Regions from separate parts of the Nonomuraea diastatica genome, predicted to be linked through region 1. Evidence: riboswitches for the same ligand, from Rfam matches in the RefSeq annotation. Region 1 holds a riboswitch; each other region holds the start of a gene.

Evidence for each region. Region 1 has a riboswitch for cyclic di-AMP ahead of E1294_RS40640 (coiled-coil domain-containing protein). Riboswitches for the same ligand answer to the same signal wherever they lie in the genome.
Region 2: linked by a shared signal. The riboswitch ahead of E1294_RS57255 (C40 family peptidase) and the one ahead of E1294_RS40640 (coiled-coil domain-containing protein) in region 1 are both predicted to bind cyclic di-AMP.
Region 3: linked by a shared signal. The riboswitch ahead of E1294_RS27410 (C40 family peptidase) and the one ahead of E1294_RS40640 (coiled-coil domain-containing protein) in region 1 are both predicted to bind cyclic di-AMP.

Annotation. Positions count from the first base shown of each region.
Region 1 covers NZ_SMKP01000172.1:2,952-8,730, forward strand. The annotation lists gene E1294_RS40620 (response regulator transcription factor) at 1-513, opposite strand, end outside; gene E1294_RS40625 (M50 family metallopeptidase) at 667-1,971, shown strand; gene E1294_RS55015 (HD domain-containing protein) at 1,997-2,920, opposite strand; gene E1294_RS40640 (coiled-coil domain-containing protein) at 2,968-3,921, opposite strand; cyclic di-AMP (ydaO/yuaA leader) riboswitch at 3,927-4,068, opposite strand; gene galT (galactose-1-phosphate uridylyltransferase) at 4,135-5,217, opposite strand; gene E1294_RS40650 (DeoR/GlpR family DNA-binding transcription regulator) at 5,214-5,779, opposite strand, start outside.
Region 2 covers NZ_SMKP01000056.1:26,385-32,163, reverse strand. The annotation lists gene E1294_RS20670 (RDD family protein) at 1-237, opposite strand, end outside; gene E1294_RS20665 (RDD family protein) at 347-1,861, opposite strand; gene E1294_RS20660 (amino-acid N-acetyltransferase) at 1,947-2,516, opposite strand; cyclic di-AMP (ydaO/yuaA leader) riboswitch at 2,785-2,926, shown strand; gene E1294_RS57255 (C40 family peptidase) at 2,933-3,976, shown strand; gene E1294_RS20650 (LuxR C-terminal-related transcriptional regulator) at 4,012-4,224, opposite strand; gene lysX (bifunctional lysylphosphatidylglycerol synthetase/lysine--tRNA ligase LysX) at 4,820-5,779, opposite strand, start outside.
Region 3 covers NZ_SMKP01000084.1:30,737-36,515, reverse strand. The annotation lists gene E1294_RS27425 (glycosyltransferase family 4 protein) at 1-265, opposite strand, end outside; gene E1294_RS27420 (M48 family metallopeptidase) at 232-1,692, opposite strand; gene E1294_RS27415 (hypothetical protein) at 1,705-2,520, opposite strand; gene E1294_RS27410 (C40 family peptidase) at 2,669-3,214, opposite strand; cyclic di-AMP (ydaO/yuaA leader) riboswitch at 3,276-3,438, opposite strand; gene E1294_RS27405 (C40 family peptidase) at 3,848-4,807, opposite strand; gene E1294_RS27400 (NYN domain-containing protein) at 4,910-5,779, opposite strand, start outside.

The DNA of each region.
Region 1 (5,779 bases):
ATTGCGCACGGTGCCCACCGACAGGAAGAGCTGGTCGGCGATCTCGGTCGAGCGGGCCCCGCCCGCCGCGACGCGCAGCACGTCGAGCTCCCTCCTGGTGAGCGGATTCGTCTCACACTGGAGCGCGGCCGCGGCCAGCTCGGACTCGATGGCCCGGCGGCCCGCCGCCACCAGGCGCACCCCCTCGGCCAGCCGCTCCGGCGGCACGCACAGGCTCATGAACCCCAGCGCGCGCTCGGCCAGCGCCCTGCGCACCTGGCCTGGATGGGGATCGGCCGACAACATCAGCACCTTGCATCCCGGCGCCCGCTCGGAGAGCCCGGCCAGAACGGAGCTCCCCGGCAGGCCGGTGTCGACGACGGCCACGTCGGGGCAGCTCTCGACGGCCGCCCGCACCGCGTCGTCCGCGCTTCCTGCCTGCGCCACGACCCGCAGGTCGGGCTCGGCTCCAAGGATGGCCAGCAGGCCACGGCGCACCAACGGCAGGTGCTCTGCGATCAGTATGCGGATCAAGGACCCCCCTTCATCGTCTCTTAGGGTGATCGTTTGATCGCGTACTGTCAATGCGTTCCAAAAGGTGGGCAAGCCGTACCGCGCGGTAGATTCGACTACCCTTGGGTTGGCGGTTTTTCGCCGGTCCTGCCGTCTGCCGTGGAGCGCGACTCAATGAACTGGCTCTATCTCGTGGGGATCGTCCTTTTCCTCCTCGGGTTGATGTTCTCCATCGCGCTGCATGAGCTCGGTCACCTGGTGCCGGCCAAGATCTTCGGCGTGCGGGTGACCCAATACATGGTGGGTTTCGGCTCGACGGCCTGGTCACGGCGGAAGGGCGAGACCGAATACGGCATCAAGTGGATCCCGCTCGGCGGCTACATCCGCATGATCGGCATGCTTCCGCCGCGGCCCGGTGACGACCCCTCCAAGGCCAGGAGCACCGCGACGGGGCCGTTCCAGGGGCTCATCGAGTCCGCCCGCGACGCCGCCCTGGAAGAGGTGCGGCCGGGCGACGAAGACCGCGTCTTCTACCGCAAGAAGTGGTGGCAGAAGGTCATCATCATGTCCGGCGGCCCGGCGATGAACTTCGTGCTGGCCTTCGTCTTCTTCAGCATCCTGCTGGTCGGCATCGGCCTGCCCACGTGGGCCCCGATCGTCTCGCCCGAGACCAACACGTGCGTGATCCCCGTCGCGGAGCAGCGCACCACGTGCAAGCCCACCGACAAGCCGACCCCCGCCGCCCAGGCCGGCCTGAAGCCCGGCGACCGCCTGGTCTCCCTCGACGGCAAGAAGATCGGCGACTGGACCGCCGCCACCCACCTGATCCGCTCCCACGGACCGGGCGCCGCGCAGCTCGGCATCGTCCGCGACGGCAAGCCGATGACGCTCAACGTCACGCTCATCGCCCAGGACCGGCCCAACCTCGAAGACCCGGAGAAGATCGACAGGAACGTCGGCTTCCTCGGCGTGCTGCCCACCGAGGTCATGCAGCAGCAGAACCTCGGTCAGGTCATCGGCTACATGGGCGAGCTGACGGGCAGGGTCGCGACCTCGCTGCTCAACCTGCCGGAGAAGATGGTCGGCGTCTGGCACGCCGCCTTCTCCGGCGAGGAGCGCGACCCCGAAGGCCCGGTCGGCGTCGTCGGCGCCGGCCGCATGGGCGGCGAGATCCTCGCCTCCGACCTGTCCAACGAGAAGAAGATCGCCATCTTCGTCAACCTGCTGGCCGGGTTCAACCTCGCGATCGGCATGTTCAACCTCATCCCGCTGCTGCCCCTCGACGGCGGGCACGTCGCCGGTGGCCTGTGGGAGGGCATCAAGCGGGCCTACGCCAAGATCCTGCGCCGGCCCGAGCCCGGCTACGTGGACATCGCGAAGGTGCTGCCGCTGACCTACGCGATCGCGATCGTCATGATGATCATGGCGGGCCTGCTCATCTACGCCGACCTGGTCAACCCGCTGCGGTTGACAGGCTGACGCCCGGCGGCTCTGGTTGTGCGTCTCAGCCGTGGATGGGGTAGGCGCTCTGGAAGGTCAGCCGCTGATCGGCGGTGTCGCCGATGTGGGTGAGGAGTTCGTCGAGAGCGGCGTATTCCTCCCATGGTTGCTGACCGCTCGCCTGGGCCAGGCGGGTCACGACGAGGTCTTCGAGGTCCGGGACACGCCTGTTCTTCCAGACCTTGTCGGCCAGGCTCACCAGCAGGTCCTCGAGGGTGATGTCGATGTCCGTCCAGGACGCGTGTGTGGCCGCGAAACGGGCGAGCGCGTCATCGAACCCATGCTGGAGCAGCAGGTCCCTGCCGGCCGCTTCGTGGGTCGAGCCGGGGCCTGAGAGTTCGGCGATGCGCAGGGACTTGCCGATGTCGTGGGTCGCGGCGCCGAAGAGCACGGCCTGCCGGTCGAAGTCAAGGTGGGGGTGCCGTTGCCGGACCCAGTCGGTGATCTGCCAGGCGACGTCATGGACGAGACGGAGGTGGGCCGCCAGCCTGGGCGGGCAGTTCAGCGACTTCAGCAGCTCGGCGACCTGGTCCGGCACTGGGCGCAGCGGTGGCTCGGCGGCATCGTTCAGGGCATGGGCCAGCGCGGCGGAGTTCGCAACGGTGGGTTCAGGCTGGGCGAGGTGCTGTCTGGCCCGGATCCAGACCGCCTCGAACTCCTGGCGGGTGATCCCGGCGGCTTGAGCTGCATCCCGCCACCCGTCGAGGCTGCCCTCTGCCAGGACGCCATAGCGGCGCTCGTAGGACTGGAGGGCGGCAAGGTTCTCCTGGTCTCGGAGACGGAGAACCTCCTCGAGGGCTGTCGCGGTTATCGGCTGCTGTTCGGGGCCGTGCAGGTCGACTTGCCGTACGGCCCATTCCTCATCATCAAGCTCGTAATGGGACCAGATGTCCTCTTCCGCGGAGTAGAGACGGATCCAGCGCGCCATGTCGGCATGATGTCAGATCTGGTTACGTACGCGGCCCGCCCCTACGTTCAGTTCATCGAGACGTGCACGTGGTCGTAGTGGTTCTCGGTGATGCTGCCGCGGTCGGACATCGTGCTCCAGCCCGAGCCGTGGTTGATGCGCTGCTTCCAGATCACGTATTTGACGCCCAGCTTGCTCTGGTTCTTGATGGCCCACTCCGCGATGCGGTCGCCCAGGGCGAGGTTGGCGGCTGAGGGCATCGAGCCTCCCGTGCTCATCATGAAGTCACAGGCCCGGCCCAGGGGGTGCTCGCCGCTGGAGCCCGAGCGGAAGCAGCCGACGGTGAAGGGCAGCGCGAAGTTCTTGCTGATCTGCTCCTTCATCAGCCGGGTGCGCGGGGTGATGTTGTCGGAGCCGGAAGGCAGTTCGGGCGCCCAGCCGCCGTCGGCCCTGCGGTTGGTGCCGAACGGCACCAGGTCCTGGAGCTTCTTCTGGATGTCGTCGATGACGTCTTCGGCCTCGTCGCGCCGGCCGGCGACCTCGGCCGCGTCCTTGCGGATCTTGTCGGCGAGTTCGGCGGCCTCCACGGCGGCCTTCTTCTTCTCGTCGCGCGCCTTGGCCACGCCCTGCACGAACGCCTGCTGCTCGGCGGTGACCTGGTTGAGCACCGCGGCGCCGCCACTGTTCTCGGGCAACATGAACGCGGGCACCCCAGGGTTGCCGTTCTGGTAGCGCAGACGGGCTATCTCGGCGACCCGCTTCTCGGCCGTCGTCACCGCCTCCTCGGCGGTGGCCAGCCGGGCTTTGGCCGCCTTGGCGGACTTCTGCGCCTTGGCCAGCTCGACGCGCTTGAGGTTGTACGCCTCGATCAGCTTGTCGACCTTGTTGTTGAGCTGCTTGAGCTGCGCGCGCAGCTCCGACTCCTTGGGTTTGGGGGCCGCGGACGCCGGGGCCGCCGAGACGACGACGGCGGCGGCGGTGATGAGACCGATGGCAAGACTCGCGGGGGACGAAGCCGCCACGTAGGTGATCCTCTCCCTCTGCCGGCCGGGTTAGCTGACGGGTTCGGGTATGGGAGCTGCGTTCCCTACCACCGAAGTGGATTCACCCCAGGTGCGATGGGTCCCCGGCTCCCGGGCAACTCGCCCGGGATTAGGCGGTGCAACGGTTGTTACGGCCGATGCATAAAGGGATATTAGTGGTAGATCACGATTCATGCGACCTTAACTAGAAATCTATTCTTGATCTACTTGTGATCGGAGCATGCTCGCGGCCTCCTCCGGCAGCACGTCGTTGACGAACGCGCCCATCGCGGACTCCGAGCCCGCCAGATACTTGAGCTTGTTCGGCGCCCGCCGGATGCTGAAGAGCTCCAGATGCAGGTGCGCGAGCTCGCGGCCCCGCCGCACCGGGGCCTGGTGCCAGGCCGAGATGTACGGCATCACGACCCCGAACAACCCGTCGAAGGCCCGCAGCACCGAGGTGTAGAGCGGGGCGAACGCCGCACGCTCCTCCTCCGTGAGCGCCGCCAGGTCCGGCACCTGCCGGTGTGGATACACGTGCACCTCGAACGGCCAGCGCGCGGCCGCCGGCACGAACGCCGTCCACAGCTCGTTGCCGGCCACCACCCGTGTCCCGGCGGCACGTTCGGCGGCCAGCACGTCGGCGAAGAGGTTGCCCGCGCCCTGGTAGCGGGCCGCGGCGCCGAGCTGGAGTTTCGTCCTGGGCGTGACGTACGGGTAGGCGTAGATCTGGCCGTGCGGATGCGCCAGCGTGATGCCGATCTCCTCGCCCCGGTTCTCGAAGCAGAATACCTGCTCCACACCCTCGATCCCGGACAACTCGGCCGTACGGTCGGCCCACGCCTCCATGACCACCTGCACCTGGGCGTCGGAGAGCTTGGAGAAGGATGACGAGTGGTCCGATGTAAAGCACACCACCTCGCACCGCCCCACTCCCGGACGAGCCTCACTCAGACCGCCCACATCGTGATAAGTCCCAAAATTCGTGGAGAAAGAGGGGAAGCGGTTCTCGAACACCGCCACGTCGTAGTCGTACGCCGGGATCTCTGTCGCCCGTGTGTCCGACGACGGGCACAACGGGCACTCGGCGGACGTGCCCGTCGGCAGGAACGTCCGCGTCTGCCGGTGCCCGGCCATCGCGATCCACTCCTCGGTCAGCGGATCGTAGCGCAGCCCGGACGCCACCGGCCGGGGCTCCAGCGGTCGCCGGTCGATCGCGCTCCGGTCGGCGTCGTCGCGCCGGTCGAAGTAGATCAGCTCTCGGCCGTCGGCCAGATGGGTGACGGTGCGCTTCAATGCGTGCCCTCCGCGATGATCAGTTCTCCGGCCCGCTCGGCCAGTTCGGTGCGTGCGTCCTCGGGCAGCCCCGCGTCGCTGATGACCATGTCGGCCTCGCTCAGCTCGGCGATGGTGCTGATGCCCACCGTGTTCCACTTCGTGTGGTCGGCGGGGACGACCAGCCGGTGCGCGGCCGTCACAAGCTCCCTGTCGGTCTCCGACTCCAGCAGGTTGGGCGTGGTGAACCCGGCCCGCACGCTCATCCCGTGCACGCCGAGGAAGAGCGTGTCCACGTGCAGGCGGCGGATCGCGGCCACGGCCACCGGGCCGACCAGCGCGTCGGACGGCGTACGGACGCCTCCGGTCAGCACGACGGTGCGGTCGGCGCGCGGATTGCGGTGGAAGACCTCGGCGACGGGGATCGAATTGGTGATCACGGTCAGCTCGGGGACGCCGATGAGGTGGTGGGCCAGCGCCCACGTGGTGGTGCCCGCCGACAGCGCCACGGCGGTGCCGGGGCGTACCAGCCTGGCCGCGTGCCGCGCGATGGCCTCTTTCTCCTGCTGCTGGCGGGCGGACT
Region 2 (5,779 bases), on a different contig from region 1:
CCAATGCGCCCACCAGTCGTAGCCCGTATAACCCAGCCCGGCGGCCGCCCACGCGAACACCCCGGGCAGCCGGCCGTCGAACACGTCCATCATGCCGACAGTCCGGAAGACAGCCCATAGCGCAATGAACAGAATGTAATAAACGATGCCGAAGACGAGCGCTTCAATGAGCCGGGCAGCCAGTCGTTCCCACCATTCCGCGGGCACTGCGTCCGCCCACGGCGACGTCCCGGCCATAACCCTCACCTCGCGTCATCGACGGCTCAGAGCCCTACATTCCGCACCTACCCTCACATACAAAACAGAGGCCGACGGGAAGCCGGCCCCTGTTTCGTGGTTCTGCCGATTACTTGATCTTGACCACCACGGTGTTCGCGAACTTGTCCGCGAACGTCTGCTGCAGCGGCTTGTCCCAGAGCATCGAAGCGCCGTTCAGGCCGCAGATGAGGCCCGCCAGCATCGTGCCGAACGGCAGGAAGTAGAGGATGTAGGCGCCCCAAGTCACGCCGGCCCGCTTGATGGCGGCGTCACCAGGCAGGCCGCCAGGGGGCATCATCTGACCCACCGGCACGACCTTGATCCCCATGATCATCTTGCCGATCGTCTGACCCTTCATCTTGTGCATGAGGAAGTCGTAACCGACGTAGACGGCGGTGAGGACGATGGCCAGCACGATGTTGAGCGCGAACGAGCCGAACATCCCCGAGGTGGCGCCGCTGGTCGAGTCGTAGCTGACCAGGAACAGCGTCGTGAACAGGAGGGACACCACGAACATCACGACGCCGAACAGGACACCGTCGACGAGGCGCGCCACCAGACGCTGCCACCACTCCGCCAGCGGGGCGGGAGCCCCCGGCGGCTGCACGCCGACCGGGCCGTAACCCGGCTGGCCGTAGGGAGCCTGGCCGTAACCGGCCTGCTGTGGCTGCCCGTAGGCCTGGCCGTACTGCTGGTCGCCGTACTGCTGGCCGTAGCCGGGCTGGGCGTAACCGGGCTGGGACTGCTGTGGCTGTCCGTAGCCCTGCTGGCCGTACTGCTGCTGCTGCCCGTAGCCGGGCTGGGACTGCGGCTGCTGACCATATTGCTGGTCATACTGCTGACCCGACTGCGACTGCTGGCCATATTGCTGCTGGTCGTACTGCTGGCCCGACTGCGGCTGCTGGCCATATTGCTGCTGGTCGTACTGCTGGCCCGACTGCGACTGCTGGCCATATTGCTGCTGGTCGTACTGCTGGCCCGACTGGGGTTGCTGACCATAGCCCTGCTGTTGCTGACCATATTGCTGGTCATACTGCTGACCGGACTGCGGCTGCTGGCCATATTGCTGCTGGTCGTATTGCTGGCCCGACTGGGGTTGCTGACCATAGCCCTGCTGCTGACCGTACTGCTGGTCGTACTGTTGCTGCTGGCCGTAGCCCTGCTGCTGGCCGTAACCGGGCTGGGACTGCGGTTGCTGGCCATAGCCCTGCTGCTGCTGACCATATTGCTGGTCATACTGCTGGCCGGACTGTTGCTGCTGCCCGTAGCCCTGCTGCTGACCGTATTGCTGCTGGCCGTAGTCGGGCTGGGACTGGGGCTGCTGACCGTACTGGGGTTGCTGGCCGTAGCCCTGCTGCTGACCGTACTGGGGTTGCTGGCCATAGCCCTGCTGCTGACCGTACTGGGGTTGCTGGCCATAGCCCTGCTGCTGCTGACCATAGGGGGGCTGTTGCCCGTAGGCGTCGTCCGCCCGGTAGCCGACCACAGTGACGTCGGGGTCGGGCTCGCCGGGGTGGCGGCCCGGAGCCTGCTGGCCGGAGTGGGGAGGCGCAGCGTTCTCGCCGGATTCGTCCTGTGGGTACGGCGGCTGTCCGGTGCTCACCGTGTCACCTCGCTTCGAGTGCGCGCGTGGCACGTGTCAGGACACATGCCTGTGCTGCCCAACGTATCGACATAGGTATCAACAATCACCTTTCCATGTGGTCAAGGTCCGCGTCACCCGATGTCAGATGGAGCAGCATGCGGGTGTTGCCCAGGGTGTTCGGCTTGACGTGTTCCAGGTCGAGGAACTCCGCTACACCCTCGTCATACGAGGCCAGCAGCTCGGCGTAGACCTCGGGCGAGACGGGCGTGCCCTGGATGCGGCGAAAACCATGCCTCGCGAAGAAGTCGACCTCAAAAGTAAGACAGAATACACGCTGCAGACCAAGATCTTTGGCCTGCTGGATCAGCGCTGAGACGATCCGGTGGCCGACTCTCATGCCGCGGCATTCGGGATCGACCGCCACCGTGCGGACCTCTGCGAGGTCCTCCCAGAGCACGTGGAGCGCGCCACAGCCGACGACCTGCCCGCCGCGCTCGGCCACCCAGAACTCCTGTACGTCTTCGTACAGCGTCACCGTGGCCTTTTTCAGGAGCCGCGGGCCCGCGCCCGCATAGGCGTCGACCAGGCGCCTGACCCCCCGCACGTCAGGCGTGCGCGCACGCCGGACCACCACCGCGGTCTCGGGCACAGTCAGTTCGGCCACCTGCTCCATGGCTCTCCAGAGTACAGATGTCATTACGGCTCGGACCTAACTCACATGTCTCCGCCCATCCTGTTACATCTCGTGGCCGGGCGAGCACGACGTCGCGCCGGGCGACCGTTCGGGAGGAAGCACCACATTCAGTCACTCCTGCGCGACTGGCACCGAGATCACCTTGTGACCCTTCAGTTGTGAAACCTCTACAGAGTTGGCAGTTCTGGTTGAGCAGGAACCCGGAGTGCATTAGTGTCCAGCGACAATGTTCCCCGCGTGTCGCGCGCGGGGAGGCACGCTCAATTCCCTCAGGGAAGCCGGGGACCCGCCGGTGGCGACCGCCATCACGGGGTGAATCCGAGTTTTTCGGTAGGGCTGCTCCGGCCCGAACCCGTCAGCTAACCCGGTAGGCGTCGATGAGAGGAGCCTGGTTGGTGAAGCGCACGTTCAACCGTGGGAGGAAGTCGGCGGGCAAGCACGCCCGCCCTCCGGAACGCGCCCTGTTGCGCCAGCGAATCGGTGTGGCAAGTCTCACAATCACCGCGCTGCTGCTCTCGGTTCCCACCGGCCCGGCGTACGCCGACCCCAAGCCCTCGCTCAAAGACCTCGCCTCGCGGGTCGAGAAGATGCACACCGAGATCGAGACGCTGACCGAGCAGTACAACGGGCAGCGGGAGAAGCTGAAGACGGCCAAGAAGGCCGCCGAGGCCGCACAGAAGACCCTGGCGGCCAGCGAGACGGACCTGGCGGCCAAGCGCGCCAAGGCCGTCCTGCTCGCCCAGAACGCCTACATCACGGGCGGGCTGAGCCGGGCGCTGGCGTTCACCTCCTCCGACGACCCCTCCGACTTCCTCGACCGCGCCGCGACCACGTTCGCGATCGAGCAGCGGCATGGCGAGGAGCTCGACCAGCTCACCAAGGCCAGGAAGGCCGCCGAGCGCGCCAGGGCGGGCGCCAAGTCGCGCATCAGCGAGGTCGAGAAGATCGTCAAGGACCTCGACGCCAAGCGCGGCAAGATCAGCAAGCTGGTCGCCAAGGTCGAGAGCAACCTGTTCAGGCGGGCGCTGGGCGAGGCCGGTCGGCCCGGCACCCGCGCCACACGCGTCAACCTGCCGATCGCCGGCAGCGGCAAGGCCGCGCAGGCGGCACGATGGGCGCTCACGCAGCAGCTCAAGCCGTACGTCTGGGGGGCCGAAGGCCCCGGCTCCTACGACTGCTCCGGCCTGGTGATGGCGGCCTACCAGCAGGTGGGCATCTCGCTGCCGCACTACACGGGCAACCAGTGGACGGCCGGGCGGCACATCTCACGCGACGAGATGCGTCCAGGCGACCTGGTGTTCTTCTACAGCGACCTGCACCACGTGGGCATCTATCTGGGCGGCGGCATGATGGTGCACGCCCCTCGGACGGGTGATGTGGTGCGGATCGCGTCGATCGAACGGCGGCCGTTCGCGGGCGCGGTGCGCATCGCCGACTGAACTGAACCCGGTGAGGGGCCCCATGATCGGTGCCGCTAGATCAGCTGGCGGCGTGCCGCCCATGCCACGGCCTCGATCGCGGTGGCGACGCCGATGCGGTCGCAGATGCCGCGCAGCCTCCGGCGTACGGTGCGGCTGCTGATGTCCAGTCGCCTGCCTACCCGATCGACCGTGACTCCTCTGGCGAGTTCCGCCAGTAACGCCAAATCCGCATGGCTCAGCTCAACGCCTTCAGTGAGCACATCCATCGGGAGCCCTCCCCCCAACAGCAGGCCTGGACCCTCTTAGCCAGGCCACAGCCGCTCCTCGCAGACGGTAAACGCATTATGGAAAGGTCGTCAAGCACGACAGTCGCCGCACTTGACCAGCAGTATTGACATGATCCGCCGTATGTGACCGAGTCACGTGTGCCAGCGAACTTCGCCGCGCGACGTACGGTCCGCACGCCCTTTCGGCCATGCCCGATCCGGCGCCGATCGGGGCGTCCGGCGTCCCGGGTTTTGATCCCTCCGGCGCACGATTTACTGCATGATCCATACGTACAGCGGCACGCGCAGCCGCTCTTCACCACGGGCGGCGGCCCGCGAGTCACCTTATTTCCGGACCTGGGCGAGCGGCACCGTCATGGTGGACACAACACTGCCGAACGTCCCCCAGGAAACTCCGGACACTCGCGCGCCCCTCGCCCGCGGTCTTGACCCGAAGCTGACAAGCCCGGCCCTGATCCCGGAACAGGACGGCCGATCGTCCGTCACCGTTTCACGGCACAGGCACGAGCCCGCCAGGCTCACCCGCTCGCGCGGGCTCCCGCCGCAACCGGTGCGGCGGGATGCCACGTGGCCCTCAGTGGGTGGGCTTGACCAGGGGGAACAGGATGGTCTCGCGGATGTTCCTGCCGGTGAAAGCCATGATCATCCGGTCGATGCCGGCGCCCATGCCACCCGTCGGCGGCATCGCGTATTCGAGCGCCTGCAGGAAGTCCTCGTCGAGCTGCATGGCCTCCGGGTCGCCGCCCGCGGCCAGCAGGGACTGCTCGACCAGGCGGCGGCGCTGCTCGATGGGGTCGTTGAGCTCGGAGTAGCCCGTGCCCAGCTCGGTGCCGAACCCGATGAGGTCCCACTTCTCCGTCACCAGCGGGTCGTCGCGGTGTTGCCGGGCCAGCGGCGAGGTCTCCAGCGGAAAGTCCATGACGAACGTGGGCTGGATGATCGTGTGCTCGACGATCGCCTCGAAGAGCTCCTGCACGAGCTTGCCCGCGCCCCACTTCGGGTCCCAGGGGATCTCGCGCCGGTCGGCGACCTTACGCAGCTCTTCGAGCGAGGTCGAGGTCGTGATTTGCTCGCCGACGGCCTCGGACACCGCGCCGTAGAGGGTGACGCGCGGCCACTCGGAGATGCCCAGGTCGACCTCGACACCGTCGTGCACGACCACCGAGGTGTCCAGGGCGGCCACGACGGCCTTCTGGTACATCCGCTGCGTCAGATCGGCGATGCCGTTGTAGTCGAGGTAGGTGCCGTAGGCCTCGACCATGGTGAACTCGGGGTTGTGCGTCGAGTCGGCGCCCTCGTTGCGGAAGTTGCGGTTGATCTCGAAGACCTTCTCGATGCCGCCGACCACGAGCCGCTTGAGATAGAGCTCGATCGCGATGCGGAGATAGAGCTCCATGTCGTAGGCGTTGATGTGGGTCTTGAACGGCCGGGCCGTGGCGCCGCCGTGGATCGGCTGCAACATCGGCGTCTCGACCTCGAGATAGCCCTCCTCGTGCCAGAAGTCGCGCACCGCGCGCACCGTGGCGCTGCGGAC
Region 3 (5,779 bases), on a different contig from region 1:
CGGCCACCAGCGCGGCCGCCCTGCGCGCGACGGCCGGGGCCGGCAGCATGAGCCGCGTGGGATGCCGCACGATCCGGTACGGCTGGCGCCGGTCGAAGTCCGCGCATCCCGGCCAGGCGGGGGCGTAGACGGTCACGCCCGGCGTGCGCAGCGCGAGCCCGTGCACGAACGACTGGATGCCGCCCGGCCGGGGCGGGAAGTCGTTCGTGACGAAGAGCACGTCCGCATGGGTCACGGCACCGGGACGCCGTTCAGCTCGGCCCATGAGCGGGCCAGGGCGATGCGCTCAGGGCTGGAAGGATGGGAGGCATAAAGCACATATTCCACAGGATCCGGCGACAAGTCGGAAATATTGGTAATTGCCAGCCGTTTTTGCATGGCGATGAACGTGGCCGGATCCCGGGTGAGGTCGAGCGCGTGCACGTCGGCCCTGGCCTCGACGTGGCGGCTGATCACATTCTGGGCGGGGCCCATGATCAGCGAGCCCAGCGTCATCAGGCCCATGACCACGCCGACCGCGCGCGGATCGGCGATCGAGGTGACGCCGGCGCGCCGGCGTACCGCGCCGAACACCACGAACAGCAGGACCGCGCCGAGCGCCGCCCCCAGGGCACCGACGAGCGTTCCGTAGAGCACGTCGTCGGCCTCGGCGTGGCCCAGCTCATGGGCGACGACCAGCTCGACCTGGGGCTGCGGCGCCTTGAGCAGCGTGTCGTAGACGACGATCCTGCGGGTGGCGCCGAAGCCCGACACGTACGCGTTGAGCGCCGTCGTGCGCCGCGAGGCGTCGGCGACCAGCACGTCCTGCACCGGCACGCCGTCGCGCTCGGCCATGTCCAGCAGATTGTCGCGCAACGAGCCCTGCGGCATGGACGTGAAGTCGTTGAACAGCGGCTCGAACACCACCGGATAGAGGAACGACATCACCACGGTCAGCGCGCACGCCCCCACGGCCGCCGGGATCCACCAGCGCCGCACCCTGCGGGCCAGCCCCACGAGGACGAGCAGCATGAGGCAGAGCAGGAAGGCCTCCACGCCGAGGCTCTTCAGCCGGTCGGCGGTCCAGCCCGCCCAGTCCTGGGTGGACAGGCCGTAGTCGCGCAGCAGCGTCTCGAACCAGACGCCGAGCGGCCACCTGACCGCCTCGACGATCGCGGTGAGGACCAGCACGCCGAGGACCACCCGCAACCACCAGGGGCCTTTCAGCCGGCCCAGCACCTTCGCCCCGAAGGGGGTGGCCACGAGCAGGGCCGCGAAGGCCAGCGTGAGCGCCAGCCCGAGATAGCTCGGCAGGGACGTGGCCGCGTCGAACGCCTGCGCCCTGGCGATCTCGGCGGCGGTGAAGTCGCGCGCCGGGTCGGGCGGCCCGGCGGCCAGGACCCGCCACGGCGTGCTGAAGGCGGCCACGGCCAGAATCACCGCCGCGAGCACCGCCAAGACCACGGCCGCCTGCCGCCTGAACCGGCGCTCGGCCGCGCCCACCGCCGGGTCGTGCGCCGGGTCCACCTCCGGGTCGCGTGCCGGGTGCTCGCGACGTCTCCACGCCCCCGCCGCTCCGTCGTCCGTCTGCGCGGGGTCCTTCGCCCTGACGGCGCCCGCGAGAACGCCGTCACCGGGCCCTGCGGCGGTCACCTCGCCGCCGCTCGCCTCGGCCTCCTCAGATGGGCCGTCCGCGTCCCGCCGTCCGCTCATCCTTCTCCCCACTCACGCGAGCTGCTCCCGCACGTACGCGCGCCACCGTGCCGTCAGCGTGGCCACGGACAGCCCGAGCGCGGCGAGCGCCTCGTCGACGCCGGCCGCCTGCGCATCACGGTAGAGCCTCACCAGGCTCCTCTCACCGAAACGGCGGGAGAGGAACCGACACGCCAGCCAGGCCTCCTGGTACGCCAGCGCGAGGCGTCCGGGGTCAGGCCCGCCCGCGGCGAAGGCCTCAGGCCCCGGCAACGCGGCCGGCACGCGCCCGGCCCGCACCTCGGCGGCCAGCTCGGCGGCGGCCGTGCGCACGGGCAGCCCGGCGTCCCGGTAGGCCACGTAGTCGGCGAAGCCTTCGTAGAGCCAGGCGGGCAGCCCGCCGGTGCCCGCGGCGACGTGGGTCAGCTCGTGAGTGAGGACGACATCCTTGCCGGTGGAGGTGAGCCTGCCGAACGGCTCGGGGACGACGATCACCCGGCCGTCGTCGGCCACCGCCGCCAGCCCGTCGAGCCGCTCCACTCCGGCCAGCCGGGCCGCGTCCTGCGCGGAGCCGGGAACGATGACCACGGGCCGCACCGGACGGCCGAGCACCGCCGTGACCCGCAGGCCCGCCGAGTCGGCGCGGCGGGCGAGATCGCTGAGCGTGGCGGGCGCGGCGCGGTGGCCGGTGACGAAGGAACGTGCCCCGCGGGCGGTGGCCTGGCCGTCCGGCCACAGGCCGCGGGCCTCTGCGGGGAAGACGGGTGATCCGGGAGCGGGGGCGTCGGCGGCGAGGCCGAGGAGGAGGAGCGCGGCCAGCGCGGCTCGTCGGCTCACCTGCTCGGACACCCTGCCGATCGTAGTGGGGGCCGATCGTAGTGGGGCCCGATCGGCGTGGGGCCCGATCGAGGGGCCGGTCGCCTACGACGGGAAGGACGCGCTTCCGCGGGAGCCCGCCCAGGCCCGGAAGATCTCCCGGGACCCGGGCGGGGCTTCATCAGAGGCCGGGACGGACCGCGCCGACGAACGACGACTTGCGCCATCCGCCCAGCTTGTCGATGCGCACCCGTTCGCCTGTCCGCGGCGAATGGATCATCTTGCCCTTGCCGACGTACATGCCCACGTGGCCGAGCCCGTTGAAGAACATGAGGTCACCGGGCTTGAGGTTGCGCCAGGCGACCTTGTTCCTGGTGCGGGCGAACTGGCTGCTCGCCACGCGCGGGAGTTTCACCCCGGCCTTCTTCCAGGCGTACTGGACGAGGCCGGAGCAGTCGAACGAGCCAGGGCCTGTGGCGCCGTAACGGTACGGGTCACCGATCTGGCTCTTGGCCACGGCGATGGCCTTGCCGGCCTTCACCTTCTGCCGAGCGATCTTGGCTGCTCGCTTCCGAGCGGCCTTGGCCGACTTCGCAGTGGTGGCGGCCGTGGCCGCCCTCACCGAGGAGAGGCCGGCCGTATCGCTCGTCGTCGCCGCCTGAGCCGTGGAGGCCGTGGGGGCATGGAGGACGAGACCTCCGGCCGTCACGGTCATCGTGAGCACCACGCCACGCAGGGCAAGGCGGGACAGACGGGGGTTGTGCAGGGAGGTAGACAGGATTTCTCCTTGGGTCTTCCACGAACGCCTACCGGGTTAGCTGTCGGATTCGGGCCTGGAAGTCGCCCTACGGCGCGATGGCGCGCCGATTCACCCCTGATCCCTGGGGAACTGGGATCGCTGGGTCCCCGGTTCCGTGCCTCCTGACTGCACGGATTCGGCAGGTCATCGCCCGATTCAGTGGTGGTGTCATGGGGATATCGCGGCGATGACCAGCGGATCTTCATCTGTCTTCACATCGGGAGGGACCGATGCGGGTTCGCGGCGCCATGGCTTGTGCACCGCGACGACGCCAGAAGCTACGCCGAACGGTCAAGGATCGGCAAAAGCGGAGTCAGGCTGTAAAGATCGACAAAGGCCTCAGTAAACTCCCGAACCCCTGCTGGAACATGGGGCGTCGTTACCAAAAAGTGACCCTGCTCACACTTCGCGACACCCCGGTCTTGTCAGGGGTCAGATGTCGCCTTTGTCACATTCCGCCTCGTATGCGCTGGACCCAAGGTGATCAAGGGAGAGCACACCGTGATCGCGGACCGTCCGCACGGCGGCAACGATGGCGCGTCGTAGAAGAATGGGCGGGAACTACGGGCGGACGGCGCCCACGAGGCCGCGTCCGTAGTCGGAGAGGCTGACGACCTTGACCACGTCGCCCGTCTGCGGCGCATGGACGATCTTCCCGTTGCCCGCATAAATGCTGACGTGCCCCAGGCCCTCGCTGAAGATGAGATCCCCCGGCTGGAGCGCGTTCAGCGACACCTTGCGGCTGGCGCCCCACGCCCACTGCGCCCACGTCGTCCTGGGCAGCGACACGCCCGCGGCCCGCCATGACGCCTGGGTCAGCCCCGAGCAGTCGTAGCCGCCCGGCCCCGTCCCGCCGAACACGTACGGCTTGCCGACCTGCGCGAACGCGAACCGCAGCACCGCCGCGGCGTTCCCCGACGCGGGTCCCGTGTACTCGATGCCGGTGCTGTTCGGATCGCCGGTCTTGTAGGCGCCCAGCTTTCTCAGGAGCTTCTTCTGCTTGGCGATCAGACCGAGGATCTCCTTGCGCTCCTTCTCGACCTCGCCACGGACCTCGTCGGCCGACCGCAGCGCGCCCTGCGCCTTGTCCCGCTCCTTCTTCAGCCCGCGGTTCTCCCGGTCGAACGCGGCCAGCTTTTCCGAGCGCTCCTTGGCCATCTGCCCGGCCAGCGCCATCCCGGCCAGCCGTCCCTGCGGGTTGTCGGCACCGACCAGCCCCGGCATGGAGGTGGCGTAGCCGCCGGCCCGGTAGACGGTGGCGGCCATGTCGGCGATCTGGGTGCGCAGGTCGGCGACCGTACGGAGTTTGCGCTTGTAGCTCGTGTTCAGCTTCGCGTAGGTGCCCTTGGCCTTCTTGTAGCGCTCGGTCGCCGAGTTGTAGCGGTCGACGACCTTGTCGGCCTTGTCGTTGAGCTTGTCGAGCTTGGCCTTGGCCTGCCCGATGGTCGGCTTCGGATCAGCGAGCGCCGCCCCCATGGGGGACACCACAAGCCCGAACGCGAGACCCACGGCCACCGGCACCCGGCCAAACCTCACTGCGTCGCCTCCCAGGGGATCTTTTACTGGGGCGAAATAGTACAGAAGTGGCGGGTGAGGTCTCACCCAAACATACCAATTCGTAACTTAAGCCCGGCCCAGGCGGCGCAGCAGCAAGCCAGAGGAAACGGGTCTGGCTCCCATCCGCCTGACGGACTCGGCCACCTCCCGGTCCGACGACACCACGGCGATGGCGCGGCCGGGCGGCTCGGCGCGGACGAGTTGGCGGATCAGGTCGTCGGCGATCTCCCCGGGCGCGCTGAACAGCACCCGTACCCCGCGCGGCGCCACGACCTGCACAGGGGCGTTGAGCTCCGCCCCGTCGAACACCGCGGTCACCTCGACCCTGGTCTGCGCCACCAGCCCGCCCAGCCCGGTCATCAGCCGGTTGCGCTGGTCGGCGAGGGTGAGCGTGCCGTAGCCGGTCTTCGTGACGTTGTAGCCGTCGATGATCAGGTGGATCTGCGGCAGCGCGAGGAGTTGGTCGAGGAGCTGCGGATCGTCGTCGGCGAGCGCCCGCGCGGGCACGCGCACCCCCGGCCGCTCGCCGGTGACCGCGGCGACCGAATCGGCCGGCCGGCTGATCGTGGTGGGCAGAGCCAGCTCCCTGCGCAACCCGGCCGACGCGTCCTGCAGCGCGTCGAGCAGCACCCTGATGCGGGCGTCCTCGATGCTCCGACCCTCGCGCGCGGCCCGGCGCGAGGCTTCGAGCTGCTTCTCCACGTCGGACAGCCGCTCGCGCAGCCGCCGCAGCTCGGACTCCCCCGCACTGCCCGCGGCCGAGGCGGCCGTCCTGGCCTCCTCGGCGGCCCGCTCCATCTCCTCGGCCCGACGCACCGCGGCCTTGGACCGCTCGCGGGCGTCGTGGAGCCTGCGGCGCAGGTCGGAGTTCTCCGCGCGGGAGGCCTTGACCTGCTCGCGCAGGCGGTCGGCCTCCTCCTTGGCAGCGTTCTTCTG